3 regions of the Neisseria perflava genome follow, and region 1 is predicted to be linked to each of the others. Evidence: predicted binding sites of a transcription regulator. Region 1 holds the regulator's gene; each other region holds the start of a gene.

Region 1 (5,983 bases):
ATTGGTTTTAATGCTGGCTTTCAGAAAGTTGAGCATGGTCTCTTCAGGCTGTGCTTTGAAGATTGCGGAAACTTCGTCCAAGCTTTCTAATGAACCACGCGGTTTGTTGATATTGACTGCTGCGTTGGTCAGCAACATATCTGCACCGGTTTCTGCGCTATATCCTTGGGGAAATGAACTGCCGACAAAGACTAATGCCGCCCACGGATGGAGTTTGTCGGCAATTTGGGCAATGGGTCGGCTTTCTTCATTTTTTGAATAGATTTCTTGTAAAAGACGGAAATCTGTTTTGCCAAGCTTGCGGCTAAGCGGTTCGGTACTCATGACTTCTTTGAAGTATTTTTGATACATTCTTTTTGTTTCCGGACTGCTGTCCGGCAATGCGTCAACTTCTGTGGTCAGTTGGTCGGTGGATTGCAATAGTTTGAGGGCATCGGGAGACAAGGTTTGATTGGTTTGCCCCATGTGGATGGTGCCGAGCAGATAGGAGTCTGGTTGGCCTTCTTTGCTGATTTTCCAAACATTGCTGGTCAGTTTAGGCTGTTGCCAGTTGAGTTCGGCAGGTTTGTTGTCGGATGAAGTTGCGGAGGGTTTGCAGGCACCCAAGGCGAGGGCGGTCAATGGCACAAGTAGGCAGGCAAGCAGTTTTTTCATGTTTTTCCTTATTGTGGTGTGCGGTAGGCAAGGGCAATTTAGAAATCGAGCAGGTTTTGAACCGGATGTTCGCCCGTGTCGGGCTTTTCTGTTTTGCGGTTGCGGATTTTGGCTTTCCTGAGGGATAGAAGGTGCATGACTTGATGCTTTTGGCTGTCGGTCATCTGGAGCCAGTACAAGCGCTCTTCCCGGCTGCGCAGGCAGCCTTTGCAATAACCTTTGGCATTGGCTTCGCAGACACCTATACAGGGACTGGGGATGGGGAAAAAATCAGGTTGTTCCATATTTTAAAAGTGTTTGAGACAAGAGACCGGACAAACCAAAATTGCAGACTGCATTCGTATTTATCTAAACACGATCGGTGTATCCAGCAGGGTTCCTAATATCCAATTGAGTTGATCATTTCAATAAGTTTATATCTGCCAACCTAGGCATAAAAAACCTAAGAGAAACCATAAATATATCGCAGAAGAAGTCAGTATCTTCCCTATCGTCAGATTTTTCCAATAAAACCCAAGTAAGAACATTATAAAAATTAAAGGAATTCCAATATAAATATAATATTTAAGCAAACCTAATTCACTGAACACGTTTATAACAGAATAGAGACCGACAAATCCACCTGACCAAAAAACAATTATTGCCGGCCCTAAGAAAATGGCTGTTATTAAATGAGGGAGGAGTAAGATTTTTATCCATTCTTTATATTTGTTATTCATTTTATATCTTGTACTGCAATGGTATCGTATCGATTCAAATGGGGGAGCAAAGTGTTTAGTAACATCTCCAAGAACAATTACGGTATGTTTGGCAGAATCATGTTTTAATACATATTTGGAGTTCTGCTATTTTTTGATTTTCAGACGACCTATGTGTAGCCCCAACTATCTGCATTTTATGACTTAATCAGTTTGCGCAAAGACTGATTGTTGTATTTGATATCGGCAATCAGCCGGTCATATTGGTGCATTCTACGGAGCGAGCGGGTAATCAGATAGACCGAGAAAATAATCAAGCTGATGTTCATCAGACTGACCAGTACGAGCAAAGGCCAAACATCAACGGCCTCGTACCATTTCGATGTCGCAATCAGCGCACTGAAAATAGACAAAGGGAGTGCGAAAACGGCAATACCTGTACGCATGATAGCAAGTGCCGTGCGTTTTTCAGCAAGGAGAAGCTGTACTTGATTGATGCTGAGGATATCGTTTTGCTGTTCGGTAACCATAGGATACGCGCCTATACAAATTAACTTTGAATTCTGATAAAGCGGAAAATATGGTTTTATGTTACCCGAAAGTATTGAAAATAAAAACAAAGGTCGTCTGAAAATTTTCAGACGACCTTTCCCATTTCTGTTTATACGGTTTGCGAGTATTTGGCTTTGGTTTCTTTATGGCGCAAATGGTAGTCGAACACCATGGCGATGTTGCGGATCAGGAAACGGCCCTTCGGCGTAACGGTCAGGCCGTGCGGTTTGAGGCGGACCAGACCGAGGGTTTCCAGTTGTTTCATATCTTCCAGTTCCGCTACAAAATAGCGGCTAAACGGAATGCCGAACACGCTTTCGTAAATTTGATAATCAAGCGAGAAGCGGCACATCAAATCCTGAATGATGTTGCGGCGCAGAATGTCGTCTTGATTAAGCTGGTAGCCGCGCATAATCGGTAGATATCCGGCATCGAGTGCGGCGTAATAGGCATCGATGTCGCGCTCGTTTTGGGAGTAGGTGCTGCCGATTTTGCCGATAGAGGAGACGCCGATCGCCACCAAGTCGCAGTCGGCATAGGTCGAGTAGCCTTGGAAGTTGCGTTGCAGGAAGCCTTCTTTGAGGGCGATGGAGAGTTCATCATCAGGTTTGGCAAAGTGGTCCATACCGATGAAAACGTAGCCGCGCTCAGTCAGGGTTTGGACGCAATATTGCAGCATATCGAGTTTTTCTTCGCTGCCGGGGACAACATTGGTGTCGATACGGCGTTGCGGTTTGAAGATATGCGGCAGGTGGGCGTAGTGGTAAAGGGCAAGGCGGTCGGGATCGAGGGATAAGACCGTATCGATGGTGGTTTTGATGCTTTCGGTGTTTTGGTGCGGCAGGCCGTAAATCAAATCGACGCTGACTGATTTAAACCCGGCTTCACGCGCGGCATCAATCACTTCTTTGGTTTCTTCGTAGCTTTGGATACGGTTGACGGCTGCCTGCACTTTAGGGTCAAAGTCTTGAATGCCTACACTCATGCGGTTGAAACCGAGTTTGCCCAACTTGAGGACGGTTTCGCGGCTGACTTTGCGCGGGTCGATTTCGATGGAGTATTCGCCGTTGGGGATGAGCTGGAAGTATTTGCGGATCATTTCGAAGACGCGTTCGAGTTGGTCGTCGCTCAGGAATGTGGGCGTGCCGCCACCGAAGTGGAGCTGCGCGAGCTGGTGTCTTCCGCCTAAATGCGGTGCCAGCAATTCCATTTCTTTTTCCAGATACTGGATATAGGCATCGGCACGGCTTTTGTCTTTGGTAATGATTTTATTGCAGCCGCAGTAATAGCAGATGGTATTGCAGAAGGGAATGTGGATGTAGAGTGAAAGGGGTTTGTTGAGCGCGCCCATGTTGCGCAGGTTTAAAGCTTGGATATATTCGGCTTCTTTAAAGCCTTCATGGAAGCGGTCGGCGGTCGGATAGGATGTATAACGTGGACCGCTTGATGGCAAACTGGCAATCAATTCGCGGTCGAATTCCGGTAATTCATTGTTTGTGTTGGTGTTATTTGAGATGGGGATGATTTTCATGGTCGGGGCTTGTAGTATGAAGTAAGGAAATTAGGGAAAATTTTAGTCAAAATTTCGATAGTTTGGTAGAATGCCTCATAATGATATGCCGACTTTGACATGGGTCAATAGTTATTCGGCTTAATCAGGGATTGAGAGAACTAAGCAAATTAAAGGTGCGTTATGGCTACACACAATGCAACACATCAAATGAAAACCTTGTGTTCCACATGTTCTTTACGCGAGCTGTGTTTGCCTGTCGGACTGATGCCTAACGAATTTTCACAATTAGACGCGGTTATTCGTCAAAGCCGCCGTCTGAAAAAAGGTGAATACCTGTTCCGTGCCGGCGAGCCGTTTACCTCTTTGTTTGCCATCCGTGCGGGCTTCTTTAAGACAACAGTCGCCAGCCAAGATGGACGAGATCAGGTAACCGGCTTTTTTATGTCGGGCGAGCTGATCGGTATGGATGGGATTTGTTCCCATATTCACAGCTGTGATGCTGTGGCTTTGGAAGACAGCGAGGTATGCGAGCTTCCGTTTACACATATTGAAGAACTTGGACAGGATATTCCCAGTCTTCGTTCTCACTTTTTCCGCTTAATGAGTCGCGAAATTGTTCGAGATCAGGGCGTTATGTTGCTTTTGGGCAATATGCGCGCTGAAGAGCGATTGGCGGCATTCTTGCTCAACTTGTCCCAGCGTCTCTATTCACGAGGTTTTGCCGCTAATGATTTTATTTTGCGGATGTCGCGTGAGGAAATCGGCAGCTATTTGGGGCTGAAACTGGAAACAGTCAGCCGCACCTTGTCTAAATTCCATCATGAAGGCTTGATTTCGGTTGAACACAAGCACATCAAAATCTTAGATGCGACAACCTTGAAGAAAATGGTTTCCGGTTGTTCGCACGCTATCTGAATCTTAGGCCGTCTGAAATATTTCAGACGGCCTTTTTAACAAGAATTAAAGAATAATTGTTAAGTTACGCAAGTGATAGTCAGATATTAAATTGAAAAATCTTCAACAACCGGCGTGTACAGAATGCGGTTGACTACTTCTCTGGTCAGTTTCGGTGCAAACATCTGGATAAAGTCATACGCGTAACCGCGCAGGTAGGTATCGGTGCGTAAGGCTATCCAAGTGGGTGACGGTTCAAATAAGTGTGCCGCATCAATCAGCTGTAAATCTTGATCGACTGCGGGATCGTACGCCATTTTCGCCATTAACCCAACGCCCAAACCTAAGCGGACATACGTCTTCAATACATCTGTATCGGCAGCCGATAAGGCAACATCAGGTTGCTCAATATGCGCTTTATTAAATGTACGCGCAATGCTGCTGCCGGAATTAAAAGCAAATTCGTAAGTAACCAGCGGAAAAGAAGCCAAATCTTCAAGGCTTAAAGGATTGCGGCAGTCCAAAAGAGGGTGGTCATGCGGAACAATGACGGCATGGTTCCATTCATAGCAGGGCAGTTTGCCCAACTCAGGATGATCATCAATCTGTTCGGTAATAATTGCCAAATCAGCTTCGCCGCTGCTGACCATTTGCGCAATGGCAGAAGGGCTGCCTTGTTTGATGGTCAAATTGACCTTGGGGTAGTTTTTGACAAATTCCGCAACGATTTTGGGCAAGGCATAACGCGCCTGGGTATGCGTTGTCGCGATGGTCAGCGAGCCGCTGTCATGATCGGTAAACTCGCTGCCGATATTTTTAATGTTTTGTACATCGCGCAAAATTCGTTCCGAAATTTCTAACACGGCTTTGCCCGGTTGCGAAACGGAAACCACACGCTTGCCGCTGCGGATAAAAATTTGGATACCCAATTCTTCTTCAAGCAGGCGGATTTGTTTGGAAATGCCGGGTTGGGATGTAAAAAGCGCATCGGCAGCCTCGGAGACATTCAGATTGTGCCGGTAAACTTCAAGGGCGTAACGTAATTGTTGCAGTTTCATGGTAGCAGTATCGGATACGTTGTTATTGTGGATTTTGTGCGACAAACGGTCTGTAATTTAACATATTTTGCCCGGTTTTGCCCTGAGTTTTGAAAACGCTTGTTTTTAATGAAAATATCTTTTAATGATATGAAAACAGGAAATCTGTGAATGAAAGGGGGATGAAGTTTTGTTGTTTTTGTACAACTTGGAGCGGGTGAATTGGCTGATTTTGCCCTAAATTAATGACACAAGATTGATTTTTCGGCATGATTAACTACTAGGAAGCAGGCACTTCATAATTGTTTGAAGGCATCGAGTATTGACAGTTTGCCTTGCGCTTCTTTATAGTGCAACCTGATATATCCGATTTGCCGCTGTTTTGATACTGCGGCCTGTATATTGGTACTTTGCAGCGGTTGCTTTCCTAGTCCGCCGCATAACAATTTGATGAGGGAATAAAATGACCAAACAGCTGAAATTAAGCGCATTGTTCGTTGCCTTGGTTGCCTCTGGCACCGCTATGGCCAGCGAAGCGCATACCAAACACGGTTACACCGTAAGCAGCCAATCTCAAGAAATCGTCCGTAACAACTACGGCGAATGCTGGAAAAACAGCTACTTCGACAAAGCTA
Region 2 (5,983 bases), 350 kb from region 1:
CCAAGATGGCTTTATCGCCCTGCAACCAGCCTTCGTTTACGAAGTAATGGTTTTCCATTCTTGCGATGGCAAGGGAGGCTTGCGGGTCTTCATCCACGTCTTTGGGTTCAAACTGAATAAGGTAGCTTTCCCAATCTGCCCATGATTTGGCTGCTTTGAGGCGCGTGGCTTCATCTTCGCTGAACAGCATTTCATGGTAGGCTTTGATTAGGGTTTTGCGTTTGTTTTCGGCTACGGGGGCGATGAATTTTTGCCATTGAGCCGGATAAATTTGGCTGACGCCGCCTACTTCGTTCAACCATGCCATTTCAGACGGCCTGCACAGGAAAATACCGCGCAAAACTAAGCCGCTGACGCGCTCGGGATGGGTTTCGGCATAAGTCAGCGACAAGGTGCTGCCCCATGAGCCGCCGAAAACCAGCCATTTTTGAATACCGAGCATTTCGCGTACTTTTTCAATATCGGCAACCAAATCCCATGTGGTATTGTCTTCGATACAGGCATAGGGTTTGGAGCGTCCGCAACCGCGTTGGTCGATAATGACGATTCGGAAATGATCTGGATTAAAAAAGCCGCGACAGGCAGGTGATGCCCCTGCTCCGGGGCCGCCATGCAGGAAAATCACGGGATGACCATCAGGATTGCCTGATTCTTCCCAGTAGATTTCGTGAATGTCGGATACGCGCAAAAGGCCGCTATTTCGTGGTTCTTGAATCGGATGCATAAGCTTTCTCCTTTGTCTGATGAATATGTTGATTGTAACACTTTGCCTGCTGATTTTTCAGACGGCCTACATAGGTTTATCGCCACAAATGGCGTAAAATAGCACTTTTTTGACAGGATTTTTTATGACTGACAACAAACAAACACATGCTGCACCCAAAGGACAACTTTTATTGCGTACGGTAGCCATGCCGCGCGATACCAATCCTAATCAGGATATCTTTGGCGGCTGGATTATGTCGCAAATGGATCTGGGCGGCGGTATTTTGGCGGCAGAAATCGCACAGGGACGAATTGTAACCGTGGCTGTTCAAGAAATGAATTTCATCAGACCGGTAAAAGTCGGCAACGTCGTGTGCTGCTACGGTCATTGCGTCCGAGTAGGCAATACTTCTTTGCAACTGAAAATCGAAGTATGGGTGAAGACTTTGATGAACGATATGGTAACGGAAGACCGCCAACTGGTCACCGAAGCCGTGTTCACTTACGTCGCCATCGATTCACAAGGCAATCCGCGCCCTATTCCTCGTGAAGGCAATGCAAAGCTGGCACATTTGTAAGTTTAAAAAATCAACACAAGGCCGTCTGAAACCTCAACGTTCAGACGGCCTTTTTTAATACAGAAGCAAAATGTAATAATATTTCTTTTGAGCTAAAGCAAGGCGAAGTATCTGTTTTTTAGGTTTAATTCAGACTGATTGATAAAACAAAGACCGTACACCGGCTCCTTATAACACTGCCCTACCGCGACAGTTTACGCCACTTTTGAAACGGCGTTTCCTCCTCAACCCACTTTAAGGAACATCATGGCTTCGCGCGATTTATACCCACAGGAAATTTTACAGGTTGTTCTCGACAAAAGCTGCGCCAAAGCACAATCCAGCATCCCCACTCTGGCAATCTTGAGCATTTTGGCCGGCGGATACATCGGCTTTGGATATCTTGCCTATTTAAAAGTAGTCAGCGGCATTCCGCACGAATGGGGCGGTTTTGCCACTTTACTCGGCGCAGCCGTGTTCCCTATCGCCTTGATTTGTATCCTACTTGGCGGCGGCGAACTGGTAACCAGCAACATGATGATTATGTCTTTAGGCAGATTGGCCGGACGGATTTCCTCCAAAATGCTGCTGCGCAACTGGGTTATCGTCTGCATGGGCAATTTGGTGGGCACGCTGGCGATGGCGTTTTTCCTCGGATACTATGTCGGTATGATTGAAGGCAGCATGGCAGAAAAGACCATTGCCGTGGCGGAAGCAAAAGTCCATATGGATTTCGGCCGTGCTTTTGTATCAGCAGTAGCATGTAACTGGATGGTCTGCATGGGCGCGTGGTTGCACTTTGCCGCTAAAAACACAACCGGACGAATGCTGGCCATTTGGTTCCCCGTCATGATTTTCGTATTAAACGGCTTCCAACACCTTGTCGCCAATATGTTCGTTATCCCCGCCGGAATTTTGGCAGGCGCAAACATCACATGGGGACAATTTTTCTTCAACATGATTCCCGTATTCCTGGGCAATGTCGTCGGTGGCGCATCCTTTGTCGGCGCGTCTTATCTTTATACTTATAAAGACATGCTGAAAGATAGTGCCGAATAGTTCTGCTTTGAAAACAACAAAACCTGCTTTTTAAGCAGGTTTTGTTTCAGACGGCATTGGTATCCAGTTTTAAAATCTATTCGGACACATTATTCAGATAAATCATCCAAACGAAAAAAGAGCCGTTTTCAAAACGGCTCTTTCCAATTCTTTGGTCGGAGTGAAAGGATTCGAACCTTCGACCCCTTGCACCCCATGCAAGTGCGCTACCAGACTGCGCCACACTCCGACTCGATAAGCTGTGAATTCTAGTTTCAAACGCTGATTTTGACAAGTGCTTTTTAGAAAGGGAAATTTACTCGTTTGAAAACATTTGAATTATTTGTAAGTAAAAAAAGGCCGTCTGAAATCGTTCAGACGGCCTTTGATTATCCAGGCAAATATCAAGCTTCAACCGGAATAATACCGATTTTGGCCTGCCATTGTTTTGGCGCAATGGCGTGAACCGATTCGCCGTTGCTATCCACCGCAACGGTCACAGGCATATCTTTGACTTCAAATTCGTAAATCGCTTCCATACCCAATTCTGGGAACGCCAAGACTTTAGATGCTTTAATGGCTTTGGCAACCAAATATGCCGCGCCGCCGACAGCCATCAGGTAAACGGCTTTGTTATCGGCAATGGCTTGGCAAGTTGCTGCGCCGCGTTCGGATTTACCGATCATACCCAAGAGGCCGGTTTGTTCCAGCATTTGGCGGGTAAATTTATCCATACGGGTGGAAGTAGTCGGACCAGCCGGACCAACTACTTCGTCACGGACTGGATCAACCGGGCCAACGTAGTAAATCAGTTTGTTGGTGAAATCTACCGGCAACTCTTCGCCTTTATTGAGCATGTCAACCAGACGTTTGTGTGCGGCATCGCGGCCGGTCAGGATTTTACCGTTCAACAACAACACGTCGCCAGTTTTCCATGTGGCCACTTCTTCTTTGGTCAGATTGTTGACATCGACACGTTTGCCGTTGTCAGGGCTGTAAGTCAAATCCAGCCAGTCTTCCAAAGATGGGGCTTCCAGTTTAGCCGGGCCTGAACCGTCCAATTCAAATTCGATGTGGCGGGTTGCCGCGCAGTTTGGAATCATGGCAATCGGTTTGGAAGCCGCGTGGGTTGGGTAGTCAAGGATTTTGACATCCAGCACGGTGCTCAAACCGCCCAAACCTTGTGCGCCGATGCCCAAGGCATTTACTTTTTTGTAGAGTTCCAAGCGCAGGGCTTCGGTTGTAGACAATTCTGCACCTGAATCGGCTTTTTCTTTGAGCTCCTGAATATCGATATGGCTCATCAGGCTTTCTTTGGCCATCAACACTGCTTTTTCAGGCGTACCGCCGATGCCGATACCCAAGATGCCCGGAGGACACCAGCCGGCACCCATTTGAGGAACGGTTTTCAATACCCAATCAACGATATTGTCTGAAGGGTTGAGCATGGCAACTTTGGTTTTGTTTTCAGAACCGCCGCCTTTGGCTGCACAAGTGACTTCAACTTTGTCGCCTTTTACGATTTCCATGTGTACAACGGCAGGGGTGTTGTCTTTGGTATTTTGACGTTTGCCTGCCGGGTCGGCCAATACAGAGGCGCGCAGTTTGTTGTCAGGATAGGTGTATGCACGGCGTACGCCTTCGTTAACCATTTCCTGTACGCTCATCTCGGCGTCCCACTGTACATCCATGCCCACTTTCAAGAATACGGTCGCAATACCGGTATCCTGACAAATCGGACGATGGCCTTCGGCACACATACGGCTATTGACCAAAATCTGCGCCATCGCATCTTTGGCGGCAGGGTTCTCTTCTTTTTGGTAAGCCTTGTATAAAGCCTGAATGTAGTCTTTAGGATGGTAGTAGCTGATGAATTGAAAAGCGTCGAAAATACTTTGGATAAAGTCTTCTTGCTTGATGACGGTCATGATTGTGTTCCTTTTCGGGAGTCATGGTAGGAAGGGTTTGTTTATTTTTTTAAGAGACCGATTTTTCAGACGGCCTTCAATAGCGTAATAGTGCTTTCAAATGAATAATCCAGACAATATCATTTTCATACCTTATTGATTTAAATAGAATTTAATAACATATTGAATCACTTGGTTATTGATAACCTATATCTACTGGCCATTCACTTACATAGAAATAAAATTACATTATTTTTAAACGATAACCTTATTGCAGGCCGTCTGAAATATTTGCCCTGCACATCTAAGTAAACAATTTAGTAACCTGTATTTAAAAGAGAACCATCTCCATTTCAGACGGCCATTTTATTTTTTAATACGATACACAATTGTAAAATTTATGTCATTTCCTCCCTCAACCTTCTTGACGGATGTCAAACTTATTTAATTTTCTGAAATTTTATAACAGCCTTTTCGTTTGTTTACAAAATTAATATTATCTAATATATACAATAAGTTATATATTAAACCTTAAGATATAATAATGATTTCTACTAGTAAATATTAGATTATTTTTGCAAATATACTGAAAAGGTAATTTTCTTTTACCTTTAAAATCAAATATAAATGATTAATTTGTCTAAATAATAGGCATATTTTGTTTACAATCTTCTCCTTAAGCAATACCAATTCCTCCCTATCATCAAATTCAACAAATTCTGATACACTTTGCCTTATAGAGATAAACATTGATTTTAAAAGAATTTCCGAGTAAATCACTTGGATATTTTCCTCATACGCAATAAATGTAATAAAAATACAATTAACCAAATTATCCACTATTCCAACTTCCAATTTCACAGGAACAAATCATGAGTGAAAATTTGTTAACCCTGACCATAGACGGCCACGAAGTCAAAGCTTCCGCCGATTCGTCAATCATCCAAGCCTATGCACGTTCAGGCAATGCGATTACTGCCAACGTCGGCTGCATGGGTCAAGGCGTATGCGGTTCCTGCCGCTGCATGATTCGTAAAGAAGGCGAGCGCGAGGTAACGACTGCGTTGGCGTGTGAAACCAAAGTCGAAGAAGGGATGCAGGTCAGCTTCTTGGACTACTTTATTCCGGAGCATATCCAATATTACGACGTAAGCGAGATTGGCGACGGCTGGAACTGGTTGGACGATACCGCCAAAGCCTTCCCCGAAGCGCAAAACTGTCGTCATTGCGGCGGCTGTAATCGAGCCTGTCCTAAAGGTTTGCAAGTGGAAAACGGCGTAGCGCAGGTAGTTTCCGGCGATTTCAGTGCGGCTGCGCTGACCTTTGACCAATGCGTGATGTGCAACCTCTGCACCCTCTCCTGCCCTGAACACATCCGTCCGAACCACTTGGGCTTGTTCGCCCGCCGTATGAAAGCGGCGCGCACATTGCGTCCTGTGGATTTGATGCGCCGCCTGCGCGAAATCGACAGCGGCAAAATGAAAGTCGAATTTGAAGAGGAGTCAGTGTAATGGTTAACAAAATCCAAGGCATAGACTACGAAACTGCCCTTGCCAACCTGCGTGCGTCCTCATTGGAGCTGCGCGGCGATTTACCTGAAAAAAACGAATTACTGAGCCAATTTCACCCTGACTATCAGGCAAATGCACGTGTGAAACTGCCTATCGGCCCAAACCAAGGCGATTACTGCCATCCTGATTTGGCCAAACTCTTAATCAGTCAGCCTCTGATTGACGACTATAATTTGTCGGGTGCTGAACACTTGAACACTGACGT
Region 3 (5,983 bases), 520 kb from region 1:
CGATGGGTTCGACCAAAGCCACCACGCTGGAAACGCCGATACTGCCGGTCAGAATATAGGCGACACTAAATGCGACGCTGAAATGCAAAATAGCAAATGTAATGGTTTTAATCATTTTGTTTTCCTGATACATTGATGTTTTAATCGCTACATAATAATTATTATCAACTAACGCGTATATTTTAAATCCTTTATCCTAATTTAGATTTTATAAATCGATATTTTATTTTTGATAGGAATTTTATGAACCCGCTCCATATTGTCGTCCTCGACCGCGATACCCTCGTCAACCGTCCGTTTGAATTTGATTTTCCACACACATTAAGCAGCTACGGCACAACCGAAGCGCACGAAACGCTGGCGCGTATCCGCGGCGCGGACATTGTGATTACCAACAAAGTCGTGATTTCCGCCCAAGCATTTGCCGAAAATCCACAACTCAAGCTGGTTGCTGTTACCGCGACAGGCGTCAACAATGTGGACGTTGAGGCTGCCAAACAAAACGGCACAGCAGTGTGCAATATCCGCGCTTACGGCAATGAATCCGTGGCGGAACACGCGTTTATGATGATGATTACCCTGATGCGCAACCTGCCTGCCTACCAGCGCGACGTTGCGGCAGGCTTGTGGGAAAACTCGCCGTTTTTCTGCCATCTCGGCGCCCCGATGCGCGATTTAAACGGCAAAACGCTGGCGATTTTCGGACGCGGCAATATCGGTAAAACGCTGGCAACTTATGCTCAGGCTTTCAAAATGAATGTCGTGTTCGCCGAACATAAAAATGCCCAAAGCATCCGAGATGGCTATGTTTCCTTTGACGAAGCCATCCGCTCCGCCGATGTCGTGTCACTTAATTGCCCGCTCACGCCACAAACGGCAAACATGATAGGCGAAGCCGAATTGCAGCAAATGAAACCCGGTGCCATCCTCATCAACTGCGGGCGCGGCGGCTTGGTCGATGAAGCCGCTTTGGTTGCGGCGTTGAAATACGGCCAAATCGGCGGTGCAGGTTTTGACGTGTTGACACAAGAGCCGCCACGCGACGGCAACCCTCTGCTGAAAGCCCGACTGCCCAACCTCATCGTTACGCCACACATTGCATGGGCAAGCCAAGAGGCCGCCAACCGTCTGTTTGACATTCTTTTGGACAATATCAACCGCTTCGTGGCCGGCAATCCGCAAAATCTGGTTTAATCTATGGAAAACCTGTTGATAAGGTTGTGAACAATTTTAAAGGCCGTCTGAAATATTCAGACGGCCTTTATTAATCATTATTTATTTCATAAGGTTATCTATAAAATAGGTTAAATCGTTTCATTCTTCATTGTGGATAACCCTTAAAAAGGCCGTCTGAAATACTCAGACGGCCTTTTGTTTGCCCGGACAAATTAGATATCGTATGTAGTTGAAGCAGTATCGCCGCCCTTGCCTGTCCAGTTGGTATGGAAGAACTCACCGCGCGGTTTGTCGGTACGCTCGTAAGTGTGCGCGCCGAAATAGTCGCGTTGGGCTTGCAGCAGGTTGGCGGGAAGGCGTTCGGAAGTGTAGCCGTCAAGGAAGGTAATGGCAGAAGCCATGCAAGGCATCGGAATACCGCACTCGATCGCTTTGGCCACCACTTTGCGCCATGCAGGCAGACAGGTTTCCAACACGCCTTTGAAATAAGGATCGGAACCCAAGAACACCAAATCAGGATTGGCTTCGTATGCGTCGCGGATGTTGCCCAAGAACGCGCTGCGGATGATGCAGCCTTCGCGCCACAGAAGGGCGGTATTGCCGTAATTCAATGCCCAATCGTTGTTTTCGCTGGCTTCACGAATCAGCATAAAGCCTTGTGCATAAGAAATAATTTTGGACGCCAACAGGGCTTGGCGCAAGGCATCCACCCATGCGGCTTTGTCGCCTTCAATCGGGGTAATGGTTTTGCCAAACAGGCTGTTTGCTTGGGCGCGTTGGTCTTTAAACGCGGACACGCAACGTGCAAATACGGCTTCGGAAATCAGGGTCAACGGGATACCCAAATCGAGGGCATTGATGCCGGTCCATTTGCCTGTGCCTTTTTGTCCGGCAGTATCGAGGATTTTTTCGACCAAAGGTTCGCCGTTTTCATCTTTGTAGCCCAAAATCGCGGCGGTAATTTCGACCAGATAAGAATCCAGTTCGGTTTTGTTCCACTCGTTGAAGATTTGGTGCATTTCGTCATAAGACAGGCCCAAACCGTCTTTCATGAATTGGTAGGCTTCGCAAATCAACTGCATATCGCCGTATTCGATGCCGTTGTGCACCATTTTGACGAAGTGGCCCGCACCATCGCGGCCAACCCAGTCGCAACAAGGCTCGCCTTGAGGCGTTTTGGCGGAGATGGCTTGGAAAATCGGTTTGACGGCAGGCCATGCGGCTTCATCGCCGCCAGGCATGATAGATGGGCCGTGACGCGCGCCTTCTTCGCCACCGGATACGCCGGCACCGATGAAGCGGATGCCTTTTGCGGCCAGCTCGTGTGTACGGCGGGTGGAATCAGGATAGTTGGCATTGCCGCCGTCAATAATGATGTCGCCTTCGTCCAAAAGCGGAACGAGTTGCTCGATAAAATCGTCAACAACAGAACCAGCGCGCACCATCATCATGATTTTGCGTGGTTTTTCTAATTTATCAACCAGATCTTGCAGTGAATATGCGCCGATAATATTGGTATTTTTGGCTGCGCCGTTTAAAAAATCATCTACTTTGCTGGTCGTACGGTTGAATGCAACAACTTTAAAACCATTGTCGTTCATGTTGAGAATCAGGTTTTGCCCCATCACGGCAAGGCCGATAACGCCAATGTCGCCTTTCATTTGGTGAAACTCCATTATTGATTAAATTTATCAAGCGTAACTCTAGCTGATTTACAACTTTTTAACAATCCTTAACTTTTTAATTTTTTGAAAAGATACCTTTACGTTTCAGACGGCCTTTGCCTTTGGGAAAACAAACTATAAATTAGATTTTAAATAATAAATAGAAGATGATATTGAGTGCTGCCACAGCTTGTTGATAACTTTAATTACAAAAATTTTTCAAATACTTAGCTGATATTTTTTGATGAGGATAAAGTATGGTCGACCTTGTTTGCAGATGTGGATAAAAATTTCCTGCTGCTTCATTCTGTGGGTAACTTTTTGCCTGTGCACAATCTTAGCTTGTTTTATACTTCTCTAATCGGAACTGATTGACTAGAGAAATAGTCAAATGGTTTTTTATTTCAAGCTATTTTCATATTTCCTTTTATTTAAGCTGGGAAAAGGCCGTCTGAAAATATTTCAATAAGGTGTGCATATGAAGTTTTCCTTTAGTATTAACCTGTTATCTGTTTTGATTTTGGCCGCTTGTGCGCAACAGCCAGTTCAAAAGCCTCAAGTTTCCCTGCCCTCTGTATCTGTGGATAACCATGCGCCGGAGCAAGGAACAGGGCTGACGGAGCAGAAGTTAATCCGCGCCAAGCATTATATGGCGGCGTCTGCCAATCCGCTGGCAACTGAAGCCGGTTATGAAATTTTGAAGCGCGGCGGCAGTGCGATAGATGCGATGATTGCCATGCAGACAACTTTGGGACTGGTTGAGCCTCAGTCTTCCGGATTGGGTGGCGGTGCGTTTTTGGTGTATTGGGACAATAAGGCGAAAAAGCTGACGACGTTTGATGCCCGTGAAACAGCGCCGAAAGCGGCAACGCCGGAACTTTTCTTGGACGAAAACGGCAAACCGATGGGCTTTATGAAAGCGGTGGTCGGCGGCCGTTCGGTCGGTGTGCCGGGGATTCCGAAGCTGCTGGAAGATGTCCATAAGCGTTACGGCAAATTGCCGTGGGCAAGTTTGTTTGAGAAACCGATTACTTTGGCGGAACAAGGTTTTGCTGTTTCTCCGCGTATGGCGAAATCCATCGAACAAAATTTGGAACCCTTGCAACGTTATCCGCAAACTGCTGCCTATTTCTTACCCGACGGCAAACCTTTGGCTGCGGGAACGGTTTTGAAAAATCCTGAATTTGCGCGTTCTGTGCGCCTGTTGGCGGAAAAAGGCAGTGCGCCGTTTTACCAGGGAATGCAGGCGCAAAATATTGTCCGTGCCGTTACCGGTGCTGTGGATAATCCCGGCAAAATCAGCATGGCGGATTTGAAAAACTATCAAGTTATCGAGCGTAAGCCGGTTTGTGCGCCGTATCGTGAATATGAAGTTTGCGGCATGGGCGCGCCAAGTTCCGGCGCAATCGCTTTGGGGCAGATTTTGGGCGTATTGCAGAATCAGGATATGAAAACGTTGGGCGCGGAAAATATCCACAGTTGGCGCTGGATAGGCGATGCGTCGCGGATTGCGTTTGCCGACCGCGATTATTATGTCGGTGATCCCAAGTTTGTGAATGTTCCGACCCGAGTCATGATTTCACAGGCTTATTTGAAACCGCGTGCCGAAGAAATCCGCAAAGCTGACAAGGCATTGGAAACTATTCAGGCAGGTAAGTTCGGCAAGGAATACGCGCAAGGCATGGCGATCGAGCTGCCGTCCACTAGCCATTTGGTGGTTGTGGATAAAGACGGCAATGTCGTGTCGATGACGACTTCGATTGAAAACGCGTTCGGTTCGGGGCTGATGGCAAACGGTTATCTGCTCAACAATGAATTGACCGATTTTGCCTTCAACCCTGTCGGCGCGGACGGTAAAACGGTGGCAAATAGTGTTGCCGGTGGCAAACGTCCGCGTTCTTCGATGGCGCCGACTATTGTGATGAAAGACGGAAAACCTTATATGGCGGTCGGTTCACCGGGCGGCAGCCGCATTATCGGTTTTGTTGCTAAAACACTGGTTGCGCATATCGATTGGGATATGGACATTCAGACGGCAATTTCACTGCCGAATATGCTCAATCGCGGCAGCCAGTATGAAATCGAGGAAAAAACCGCTGCTGCGGATAAAGCGGCTGCGTTGGAAAAATTGGGCTACAAAGTCCAAATCCGCGATTTGAATTCTGGCGTGCAAGGCATTGTGATCGGCAAGGACGGTTTGCTCGGTGGCGCCGACCCACGCCGTGAAGGCAAGGTCATGGGCGATTGATATTGTCGGTTTGACATGTAAAGGCCGTTTGAACAGCTTCGTTTCAGACGGCCTTTTTAGTTTGGGAAAATATATGGATAAGATGTGTATAAGAATAACATTAAATTTTAATATTTTTATTTTTCAATAAGATAAAAGATATGAATATGTGGATAATTACTTGTGGAAAACAACATGATTTAGGCCGTCTGAAAGGTTCAGACGGCCTTTTTATTGGACTGTTTTGTCTATTTTCTATCAGGCTGCCGGCAACTCGTGAAAAGCACTAGGCAAGTCTTCGTCATCGGCAAACTCAACCCATTCGTAAGCGCTTTCATCTGCCAAAACGGCACGCAACAGTGCATTATTGATGGCATGACCTGATTTGTAACCTTCAAATGCACCGATAATCGGATGGCCGACAATGTACAAATCGCCAATCGCATCCAGGATTTTGTGGCGGACAAATTCATCGGGATAACGCAAACCTTCCGGATTCAAAACATCCATGTCGTCAATCACGATGGCATTGTTCAAATTGCCGCCCAGTCCGAGATTGTGGGCGCGCATCATTTCCACTTCGTGCATAAAGCCGAAGGTACGGGCGCGGGCAATCTCATCGATATAGGATTTTCCTGCAAAATCAATCTCGAAAGTAGGTGCGCTGCGATTGAATACGGGATGGTCAAATTCGATGGTTAAAGTAACTTTAAAGCCGTCATAAGGCGTAAAGCGCACCCATTTTCCGGTTTCTTTGATTTCAACGGGTTTGAGGATTTTTAGAAAACGTTTTTGGGCTTTTTGATCGACAACGCCTGCATCTTGTAATAGGTAAATAAACGGCAGGCTGGAGCCGTCCATAATCGGAATTTCAGGCGCGTTCAATTCAATCAAGGCATTGTCGATGCCATAGGCA

Evidence for each region. The regulator FNR, encoded in region 1, switches genes on or off when oxygen is low (the NO sensors DNR and NnrR bind a similar motif). The targets are predictions, from matches to a motif close to TTGATNNNNATCAA.
Region 2: the regulator FNR is predicted to act here: its motif matches at 1,371-1,384, upstream of CYJ98_RS02260 (formate/nitrite transporter family protein).
Region 3: the regulator FNR is predicted to act here: its motif matches at 3,082-3,095, upstream of gnd (decarboxylating NADP(+)-dependent phosphogluconate dehydrogenase).

Annotation. Positions count from the first base shown of each region.
Region 1 covers NZ_CP136962.1:151,988-157,970, forward strand. The annotation lists gene CYJ98_RS00665 (TraB/GumN family protein) at 1-654, opposite strand, end outside; gene CYJ98_RS00670 (DUF1289 domain-containing protein) at 693-938, opposite strand; gene CYJ98_RS00675 (hypothetical protein) at 1,550-1,882, opposite strand; gene hemN (oxygen-independent coproporphyrinogen III oxidase) at 2,014-3,435, opposite strand; gene fnr (fumarate/nitrate reduction transcriptional regulator Fnr) at 3,598-4,332, shown strand; gene CYJ98_RS00690 (CysB family HTH-type transcriptional regulator) at 4,419-5,369, opposite strand; gene CYJ98_RS00695 (OmpA family protein) at 5,812-5,983, shown strand, end outside.
Region 2 covers NZ_CP136962.1:497,954-503,936, reverse strand. The annotation lists gene pip (prolyl aminopeptidase) at 1-724, opposite strand, end outside; gene yciA (acyl-CoA thioester hydrolase YciA) at 849-1,283, shown strand; gene CYJ98_RS02260 (formate/nitrite transporter family protein) at 1,530-2,321, shown strand; tRNA gene CYJ98_RS02255 (tRNA-Pro) at 2,474-2,550, opposite strand; gene CYJ98_RS02250 (fumarate hydratase) at 2,705-4,228, opposite strand; gene CYJ98_RS02245 (2Fe-2S iron-sulfur cluster-binding protein) at 5,080-5,718, shown strand; gene CYJ98_RS02240 (FAD-binding protein) at 5,718-5,983, shown strand, end outside.
Region 3 covers NZ_CP136962.1:1,971,939-1,977,921, reverse strand. The annotation lists gene CYJ98_RS09205 (DUF2061 domain-containing protein) at 1-115, opposite strand, end outside; gene CYJ98_RS09200 (D-2-hydroxyacid dehydrogenase) at 244-1,194, shown strand; gene gnd (decarboxylating NADP(+)-dependent phosphogluconate dehydrogenase) at 1,389-2,837, opposite strand; gene ggt (gamma-glutamyltransferase) at 3,319-5,088, shown strand; gene lpxC (UDP-3-O-acyl-N-acetylglucosamine deacetylase) at 5,326-5,983, opposite strand, start outside.